3 regions of the Sphingomonas sp. AP28 genome follow, and region 3 is predicted to be linked to each of the others. Evidence: predicted binding sites of a transcription regulator. Region 3 holds the regulator's gene; each other region holds the start of a gene.
The links. The regulator LexA, encoded in region 3, represses DNA repair genes until DNA is damaged. The targets are predictions, from matches to a motif close to GTTCCNCNCTTGTTCT.

Region 1 (3,245 bases), 1.8 Mb from region 3:
GTCAAGGTCAATCCGCTGTTCGCGTCGCTCGAAGACCTGCTCCGCCGCACCACGGGTGAGCAGATCGAACTCGAGTTGGTGCTCGGCGCCGGCCTGTGGACGACATTGTGCGATCCCAACCAGCTCGAGAACTCGCTGCTGAACCTCGTCATCAACGCGCGCGACGCGATGCCGCATGGGGGCAAGCTCACGATCGAGACCTGCAACGCGCAGCTCGACGACCATTTCGCCGCCAGTCAGCGCGACGTCCGGCCCGGCCATTACGTCTGCATCTGCGTGTCCGACACCGGCACCGGCATGTCCGCCGACACCATCGCGAAGGCATTCGAGCCGTTCTTCACGACCAAGCCGATCGGCCAGGGTACCGGGCTCGGCCTGTCGATGATCTACGGCTTCGCGCGCCAGTCCGAAGGCTATGCGAGGATCTATAGCGAGCTCGGCCAGGGCACGACGATCAAGCTGTATTTGCCGCGCCATTACGGCGACGCGGAGCAGGACGAGGCGCTGCCCGGCCTGACGCAGGAGCATGTCACCGATGCTGGCGAGATCGTGCTGGTGGTCGAGGACGATTCGGTCGTCCGCGCGCTGATCGTCGAGGTGCTGGGCGAATTGGGCTATCAGGCGGTCGAGGCGCATGACGGCCCTGCCGGGCTTGAGCGCCTGCGCACGATGGAGCGCGTCGACCTGCTCGTCACCGACATCGGCCTGCCCGGCCTGAACGGGCGGCAGGTCGCCGATGCGGGTCGTGCGCTGCGTCCAGGGCTCCGCGTGCTGTTCATGACAGGCTATGCGGAGAATGCTGCGCTGGCGTCGGGTTTTCTGGAGCCTGGGATGTCGATGATCACCAAGCCGTTTGCGATGGAGGCGTTGGCGACGCAGATCCGGACGATGATCGAGGGGTAAGGCGGACAGAACGCGCCAACCAACCGCCACCATTCCCGCCAACCGCCACCACCCCGGCGGAGGCCGGGACCCAGTTGGAAAGGTCGCAGTAACGACACGCATCGCTCAGTTGGCAACGTCCCCCAACTGGGCCCCGGCATTCGCCGGGGTGGTGAGGTTTTGGCGAGGTGGTGCTCCCGTTTTGGAAGTGGAAGAACGCCCTATCCCGTTCCCCCGCGAAGGCGGGGGTCCAGGAATCGAGCAGGACGACGTTCGTGGCTCCTGGGCCCCCGCCTTCGCGGGGGAACTAGAGCGGTCCCCCCATATCTAGCCCCACTCCCACACCTCCCTCCGAAGCAACATTTGCCATCTTCCCCGCCGAAATAATTTTTCGTTCCCGCTTCGCCCCCTTGCGCTTCACGAACCCCGCAGAAGTCCACGCGTCGCGAATATCCCGCCCGGCCGACCCGCACGCGAACGCGACGAACCGAGCCCCCGACCACCCCCACACCCCCTTGCGTCTCTTCGCGCTTTGGCACAATCTCTTGGGGTTGCGTTCGGGGGCGGACCCAATCGCTGGTAGAACAACCCTCGCATAGCTATATGCGATATGACCGTAAGCGCGCCTTCCACCGCCGCGATGGTCACTTTTTGTTCTCCCGTTAGGGGCCGTCCGATGGTAGCATGGCGACATGACGCCGATTCGAACGAATACAGAACACTAGGAGCGGTTTCGATGGATTTCAGAGACAGCAGCCGGGATAGCGACATGACCACAGACACGATCGAACAGACCACCGCCACGCCCGCCGCCGAGGCTCCGAAGGCCCCACGCCAAGCGCAGGACAGCCACTCCGTGCGCGCACAGATCTACCCGGTCGAGGTCGATCACAGCCGCGACGCGCTCCTGACCGAATTCGGCAAGGACACGCTGAAGGATCGCTATCTGCTCCCGGGCGAGAGCTACCAGGACCTGTTCGTCCGCGTTGCATCGGCCTACGCCGATGACGCCGGCCACGCGCAGCGCCTGTACGACGCGATCTCGAAGCTCTGGTTCATGCCCGCCACGCCCGTTCTCTCGAACGGCGGCACCGGCCGCGGCCTGCCGATCTCGTGCTACCTCAACTCGGTCCCCGACAGCCTCGGCGGGATCGTCGACACCTGGAACGAGAATGTCTGGCTCGCCTCGCGCGGCGGCGGCATCGGCACCTATTGGGGCAACGTCCGCGGCATCGGCGAGCCGGTCGGCCTCAACGGCAAGACCAGCGGCATCATCCCGTTCGTCCGCGTCATGGATTCGCTGACGCTCGCGATCAGTCAGGGCTCGCTGCGCCGTGGTTCGGCCGCCGTGTACCTCGACGTCTCGCACCCCGAGATCGAGGAATTCCTCGAGATCCGCAAACCCTCGGGCGATTTCAACCGCAAGGCGCTCAACCTCCACCACGGCGTGCTGATCACCGACGACTTCATGGAAGCCGTCCGCAACGGCGAGGAATGGCATCTCCGCTCGCCGAAGGACCAGGCGATCCGCGCCACCGTCGACGCGCGCTCGCTGTTCCAGAAGCTCGTCGAGACCCGCCTCCAGACCGGCGAGCCGTACATCGTCTTCGCCGATCACGTGAACAAGGCGATGCCCAAGCATCACCGCGAGCTCGGCCTCAAGGTCTCGACCTCGAACCTGTGCTCCGAGATCACGCTGCCGACCGGCAAGGATCACCTCGGCAACGAGCGGACCGCGGTATGCTGCCTGTCGTCGCTGAACCTCGAGACATGGGATCAGTGGAAGGACGAGAAGGGCCTGATCGAGGACGTCATGCGCTTCCTCGACAACGTCCTGCAGGACTACATCGACCGCCACGAGCCGGGCATGGAACGCGCTGCCTACAGCGCGGGCCGCGAACGCTCGGTCGGTCTCGGCGTGATGGGCTTCCACAGCTTCCTCCAGGCACGCGGCATCCCGTTCGAGGGTGCGATGGCGAAGTCGTGGAACCTGCGCATGTTCAAGCACATCAGCAGCCAGGCCAACGAAGCCTCGATGCAGCTCGCGATCGAGCGCGGCCCCTGCCCCGATGCCGCCGATGTCGGCGCAATGGAGCGGTTCAGCTGCAAGATGGCGATCGCGCCGACCGCGTCGATCTCGATCATCTGCGGCGGCACATCGGCGTGCATCGAGCCGATCCCGGCGAACATCTACACGCACAAGACGCTCTCGGGCAGCTTCTCGATCAAGAATCCGTATCTCGAAAAGATGCTGAGCGAGAAGTCGAAGAACAGCGATGCCGTCTGGAACTCGATCCTCGAGCAGGGCGGTTCGGTCCAGCATCTCGACTTCCTCTCGGTCGAGGAAAAGGACTGCTACAAGA
Region 2 (3,245 bases), 1.7 Mb from region 3:
GGGACCGGCACCTCGCGCGTGCCGTTGAGATAGTCGGCGGTGATGCTGCCCTTCGACTTGAGGATCTGCTTCAGCGTGCCCTGCGCGACGACCTGGCCGCCGCGGACGCCGGCGCCGGGGCCCATGTCGATGATGTAGTCGGCGGTGCGGATCGCGTCCTCGTCATGCTCGACGACGAGCACGGTGTTGCCGAGATCGCGCAGACGGCGGAGCGTCTTGAGGAGCATGTCGTTGTCGCGCTGGTGCAGGCCGATCGAGGGCTCGTCGAGGACGTAGAGCACGCCCGACAGGCCGCTGCCGATCTGCGACGCGAGGCGGATGCGCTGGCTTTCGCCACCTGACAGTGTGCCGCTGGTGCGTTCGAGGTTGAGGTAATCCAGGCCGACATTGTTGAGGAAGCCCAGACGCTCGACGATCTCCTTGAGGATGCGTTCGGCGATCGCGTTCTGCTGGTCGCCGAGGTGCTGCGGCATGTCGGTGAAGAACTGGAGCGCGTCGACCACCGAGAGATGCGTGGCGTAGGAGATGTCCTTCATCGCGATCTTGACCGCGAGCGCCTCGGGTTTCAGGCGCGCGCCGCCGCAGACTTCGCAGGGGGCGGCGGACTGGTACTTGCTGAGTTCCTCGCGCATCCAGGCGGAGTCGGTCTGGAGCATGCGGCGGTTGAGGTTGCCGATGACGCCCTCGAACGGCTTGGAGACGTCGTACTTCTTCTTGCCGTCGATGAAGGTGAGCGTGACGGGCTTGCCCTTCGAGCCGTGCAGGATGGTGCTCTGGACCTCGGGCGGGAGGTCGGACCAGGGCGTCTCGATGTCGAACTTGAACTCGCGCGCGAGGCTGCCGAGGACCTGCATGTAATAGGGCGACGGCGGATTGGATTTCGCCCAGGGGACGACCGCGCCCTTCTTGATGCTGAGCATGTGGTTGGGGACGACGAGGTCTTCGTCGAACAGCAGCTTCTCGCCGAGGCCGTCGCAGGCCGGGCACGCGCCTTGGGGGGCGTTGAACGAGAACAAGCGGGGCTCGATCTCGGAGATGGTGAAGCCGCTGACCGGGCAGGCGAACTTCTCGCTGAACACGATGCGGCCGTCGGGGGCGTTGTTGCCGAGGATTTCGGACTTGGGGGTGTGCGGTTCGACCGGGTCTGCGGGGTCGACATAGGCTAGGCCGTCGGCGAGTTTCAGGGCGGTTTCGAACGACTCCGCGAGGCGCGTGGCGATCTCGCCGCCTACCACCAAGCGGTCGACGACGACTTCGATGTCGTGCTTGTACTTCTTGTCGAGCGCGGGGGCTTCGTCGATGTCGTGGATCGTGCCGTCGATGCGGACGCGCGCGAAGCCCGCCTTCTGCCACTCGGCGAGTTCCTTGCGGTACTCGCCCTTGCGGCCGCGGACGACGGGGGCGAGCAGGTAGAGGCGCGTGCCCTCGGGGAGCGCCATGACGCGGTCGACCATCTGCGACACGGTCTGCGCCGCAATGGGCTCGCCGGTCGCGGGCGAGTACGGGATACCGACGCGCGCCCAGAGCAGGCGCATGTAATCGTAGATTTCGGTGACGGTGGCGACGGTCGAGCGCGGGTTGCGCGACGTCGTCTTCTGCTCGATCGAAATCGCGGGCGAGAGGCCCTCGATGTGGTCGACGTCGGGCTTCTGCATCAGTTCGAGGAACTGGCGGGCATAGGCGGAGAGGCTCTCGACGTAGCGGCGCTGGCCCTCGGCGTAGATCGTGTCGAAGGCGAGGCTCGACTTGCCCGAGCCCGAGAGGCCGGTGATCACCGTGAGCGTGTCGCGGGGGATGTCGATGTCGACGTCCTTGAGGTTGTGCTCGCGCGCGCCGCGTACGGAAATCTTGGTCAGCATGAGGCGGTCTGTTCCATATTTGTTCGGGTGCGGCAAGCCTTGTGCGGCGCCGTCAGGTCGAGTGCAGAGATGGGTAACGCGGGTGCCGAACGAAAGGGGGCATTGTGGCACGGGCCGACGATACTTACATGGTGTATTGGACAGGCAATACAGTATCGGAGTGTGTGATGGGCAAGAAGAAGGACGAGCGAAAGCGGCGCGAGCGCGAGGCCGAGATGGCGGCGGCTCAGGGGCACTCGGGTGCTGAGCATGAGGGCCATGCGCATGACGCGCACAAGCATGACGGGCATAAGCATGAGGGCCGGAAGCACGAGGGGCGCAAGCATGATGGCGGCGCGCCGTTCGCCGGGATCGCTGCGACGATCGCGCGGCAGATGGGGACGCCGGTCGGGCGGCAGATGATCGCGGCGGGGCTGATGGCTGCGGCGACGGCGATCTCGAAGCATGACGCGAAGTCAAGCGCCCGGCCGACGCCGCCGACGCCACCGACGCCCCCTGCCCCACCTTCCCCTGACTCGTCATCGGCACAGGCTGAGCCTGCAGCGTCGAAGGTCGAGCCGGACGTGGCGGCCGAGACGACGAAGCCGCAAGGCAATGGTCCGTTTGCCGGGGATACGCCGGAGCCGCCGCGGAGCGAGGCGAACGTGCTGCCGCCGGAGTTCGCCAAGGTGCTGGACTCGGTCACGGTGGGGCTGGAGCGGTTGTTCGTCGGGTTCGGCAAGCCGACCGCGAAGAAGGACCCGCCTGCCGCTTGAGTGTGCAGGGCCGCGACGCCGCGGGCGGCGTCGCGATCCGGTCGGGCGGCTCAGGCGGCCTTGATGTAAACCGCAGGCTGGCGGCGATCGCCTTTCGCCAGATACATGGCGCGGTCGGCCGCGGCGATGAGGTCGACGATCGGGGTGTCGGATTCGCCCTCGACGACGCCGATGCTGACGCCGAGCGTGCCATGGGTCGACGTTCGCGGCGCCATGGTCTGCGCGAACCGGGTGGCGATGCGATTGCCGATCATGCTGGCCTGCTCGGTCGGCACATCGGGCAGCACGCAGACGAATTCGTCGCCGCCCCAGCGGACGAGGTAGCCTTGCCGGCCCAGGGCTTCTTGGGTGATCTCGGCGAAGGTGCGGAGCGCAGCGTCGCCGGCGGCGTGGCCTAGCGTGTCGTTGAGCGCCTTGAAGCGATCGAGATCCAGCATCATCAGCGTCAGGGTGCGCGGCGCAAGACGGCCCGTGAAGGTCTGCGCGATGCGGTCCAGGCCGGCGCGGTTGAACGCGCCGGTGAGCCAGTCGCGCTCCATCTGATCGAGCAGCAGGTTCTGGCCGCGCTCGGCCTGGAGGATCAGCAGCGAGAAGGCGCGGAAGATGATGAAGGCGATCTGCCCCGCCGCGA
Region 3 (3,245 bases):
CATGCCCGACGGCGCGGACACCGTCATGGTCCAGGAAGAAGCCGCGCGTGACGGCGAAACCCTGATCCTGGCCGGCGAAGGCCCGCCAACGCTCGGCCGCAACACCCGCCGCAAGGGCCTCGACTTCTCGACCGGCACCCGCCTGATTGCCGCCGGCGACCGCCTCAGCCCCGCGCGCATCGCCGTCGCCGCAACCGGCGGCCATGGCAGCCTCACCGTCAACCGCCGCGTCCGCGTCGCCGTCGCCGCCACCGGCGACGAACTCGTCCCCCCCGGCTCGACCACCGACGGCGTCGCGCTCCCCGAATCGAACGGCATCATGCTCGCCGCGATGCTCGCCGACATGCCCGTCGACATCGTCGATCTCGGCATCCTCCCCGATAATCTCGAGATCCTCCGCGACGCCTTCGCCAGCGTCGAGGCAGACCTGCTCGTCACCACCGGCGGCGCATCGGTCGGCGACCACGACCTCGTCCGTCCCGCAATCGAAGCCGCCGGCGGGACGATCGATTTCTGGCGGATCGCGCTGCGCCCCGGCAAGCCGATGATGGCCGGCCGGATCGGCGAGATGATGGTGCTCGGTCTCCCCGGCAATCCGGTCTCCGCGTTCGTCACCGCGACGTTGTTCGTCAAACCCGTCGTCGCGCACATGGCGGGCGCACGCAACCCGCTCCCCCAGTCGACCCACGCGCTGCTCGGCGAAGACCTCCTCGCGAACAACGCCCGCACCGACTATCTCCGCGCCGAACTGCGCGACGGCAAAGCCTATGCCTCGACGATCCAGGACAGCTCGATGCTCCTGACACTAGCCCGCTCTACCTGCCTCATCGTCCGCCCCGGCAACGCTCCGGTTGCAAAGACAGGCGAATCGGCGGAAATCCTTGTGATCGCGTGAAGCGAGCGCTTGACGGCGTTAATTATGTTCCATAGAAGTTCCCAGTCTGTTCCGGACGGAGAACCGCCATGCTCACGCGCAAGCAGCACGAACTCGTCTGCTTCATCAACGATCGCCTCAACGATACCGGCGTCTCGCCGTCGTTCGAGGAGATGAAGGACGCCCTCGACCTCAAGTCGAAGTCGGGCGTCCACCGTCTGATCAGCGCGCTCGAGGAGCGCAACTTCATCCGCCGCCTGCCGAACCGCGCGCGCGCGCTCGAGGTGCTGCGAATGCCAGAGCGTGCCGAGAAAAAAACGCCGTCGAAGGCGTCGAACGTCAAGGCCGCCCCCGCCGCCGCGACGCCACAACCGGCCAACGACGTCATCGAGATCCCCCTCCACGGCCGCATCGCCGCCGGCGTCCCGATCGAGGCGTTCGAAGGCAGCACTATGCTAGCCGTCCCCGCCGCGTTGCTCGGCACGGGCGAACACTACGCTCTCGAAGTCTCGGGCGACTCGATGGTCGAAGCCGGCATCCTCGACGGCGACTACGCCCTGATCCGCCGCACCGAAACGGCGCGAGACGGCGAGATCGTCGTGGCCCTGATCGAAGACAGCGAAGCCACCCTAAAATACTTCCGCCGCGAAGGCGCCATGGTCCGCCTCGACCCCGCCAACCGAGCCTACGACCCCCAACGCTACGCCCCCGCCCAAGTCCGCGTCCAAGGCAAACTCTCCGGCATCCTCCGCCGCTACGACTGAGCCGCCGCCTCCTACTCTGCGCGGTCGCAAGATCTTGTGCACGCGGAGGCGCGGAGACACGGAGGTGTTGCGCTTGGGGAGAACCGGCTGATTTAAACGACGACGGATGAATCACCGGACAGCCATTAAACTGGTCCGGTTCATCGTCTGAGACACTGCTCCGCGTCTCCGCGAGAAAGTTCAACGCCGACCACCGCGTGCTTCGGCTGATGATTTGGATAGCGCGAAGGCGCTAAGGCGCGAAGATGTTGCATTTGGGGGGGCGCCTACCTTCACTTCGAAGAGGTCAAGGCGACGACGCTCCCCGATCGCTCGCGGAGTTCGGGACGGTCTCCCGAACCGCATCATCTTCGCGCCTTTGCGCTTTCGCGTGAACATCATTCTTCCAGCGACTTCGGTTGGCCCGAAACCCAGACGTACCATCGTGAAACTCAGCGTGCCGCGATCTGAAAAGATGCGCAGGACGCTCAAGGACAGGCGGATCGCGCCAGGGGTGGCGGTCGCCGGCGTTCAATATCGTCACGACCGTCCCCGTCCCCAAGGTCAGCGCGATGCCGCCCGTATGCCGCATAACACGGCGGTCCAGTTTCAGCCATCGCGGCACACAGTGGTTCGGCAAACCGCGTTCGCTGACGACGACGTCGGCGGTGCGACAAGCGGCGATGAGTTCAGCGATCGGGACCATATAGGCACTGCGGGTTGCAAGTATCCGCCACGGCCGTCCCCGAGAGGCGATGTCGGTCATACACAGATCGCGGCTGCACCGCGCATCGGGCTGGTCCGCCATCAACAAGGGCTCGCCGCCCACCCCACCATTCTCGGCGAGCATGTCCCGCGTATAGTCGCCCGCCCGATCGCGCAGCATAGCCAGCCCCGCGGCCGTCCGTACCGCAACGTGGCGACCGTCGCCGGTGATCAGAATGTCCGGGGCGGGTGTCGCGAGTGCCCAGACCGCCCCAGCCGCGAGCGGCAGTAAACCCAGCCGCCGCCAGCGCGTTCGCCATAGCGCGATCCAGATACCGCCGACGATCATCAAGGCGAATGCCGCCGTGGGCATCGCGGGCAACGATCGGACCGATCCCGGCGCGCCGGCGACGACATGCGCGAGCCAGAGAAGCGCGTCGAGCGACCGTTGAACCAGCCACCAGATCGGCGCCCCAAGTCCGCCGGCATCCAGAAGCAACGCCAGCGCCTCCAGCGGCATGACCACGAACGTCGTCAGCGGGATCGCGACTATATTGGCAAACGCGCCGTACAAGCCCGCCTTGTGGAAATGGTAGACCGCGATCGGCATCAGCGCGAACTCGACGAGCAGCCCCGTGAGAAGCAGCGACGCGACGCCCCGTGTGAGACGACGGCCTCGTCCCTCCTCATGCGGTCCGAAAAAAGCGCGGATCGTCGGATGTTCGTGCAGCGCCATGATTGCGGTGATCGCCGCGAACGAGAGCTGAAAGCTGGGTCCCGCCGCCGATTCGGGGAGCACCAGCATGACGCACGCCGCCCCCGCCGCAACGAGGCGCAAGGTCATCGCCTCGCGTCCCATCGCCAGTGCCGCCAGCACGAGCAGCGCGGCGACGCACGACCGGATCGTCGGAACCTGGCTTCCC

Region 1: a site for LexA is predicted at 1,525-1,540, ahead of AC1MH0_RS14685 (ribonucleoside-diphosphate reductase subunit alpha). Genes of this name have one in related genera too.
Region 2: a site for LexA is predicted at 1,870-1,885, ahead of uvrA (excinuclease ABC subunit UvrA). Genes of this name have one in related genera too.

What each region holds. Positions count from the first base shown of each region.
Region 1 covers NZ_CM155283.1:3,212,977-3,216,221, reverse strand. The annotation lists gene AC1MH0_RS14690 (ATP-binding protein) at 1-903, shown strand, start outside; gene AC1MH0_RS14685 (ribonucleoside-diphosphate reductase subunit alpha) at 1,652-3,245, shown strand, end outside.
Region 2 covers NZ_CM155283.1:3,294,282-3,297,526, reverse strand. The annotation lists gene uvrA (excinuclease ABC subunit UvrA) at 1-1,859, opposite strand, end outside; gene AC1MH0_RS15040 (hypothetical protein) at 2,027-2,614, shown strand; gene AC1MH0_RS15035 (GGDEF domain-containing protein) at 2,665-3,245, opposite strand, start outside.
Region 3 covers NZ_CM155283.1:822,597-825,841, forward strand. The annotation lists gene AC1MH0_RS03585 (molybdopterin molybdotransferase MoeA) at 1-895, shown strand, start outside; gene lexA (transcriptional repressor LexA) at 964-1,638, shown strand; gene AC1MH0_RS03595 (ComEC/Rec2 family competence protein) at 1,925-3,245, opposite strand, start outside.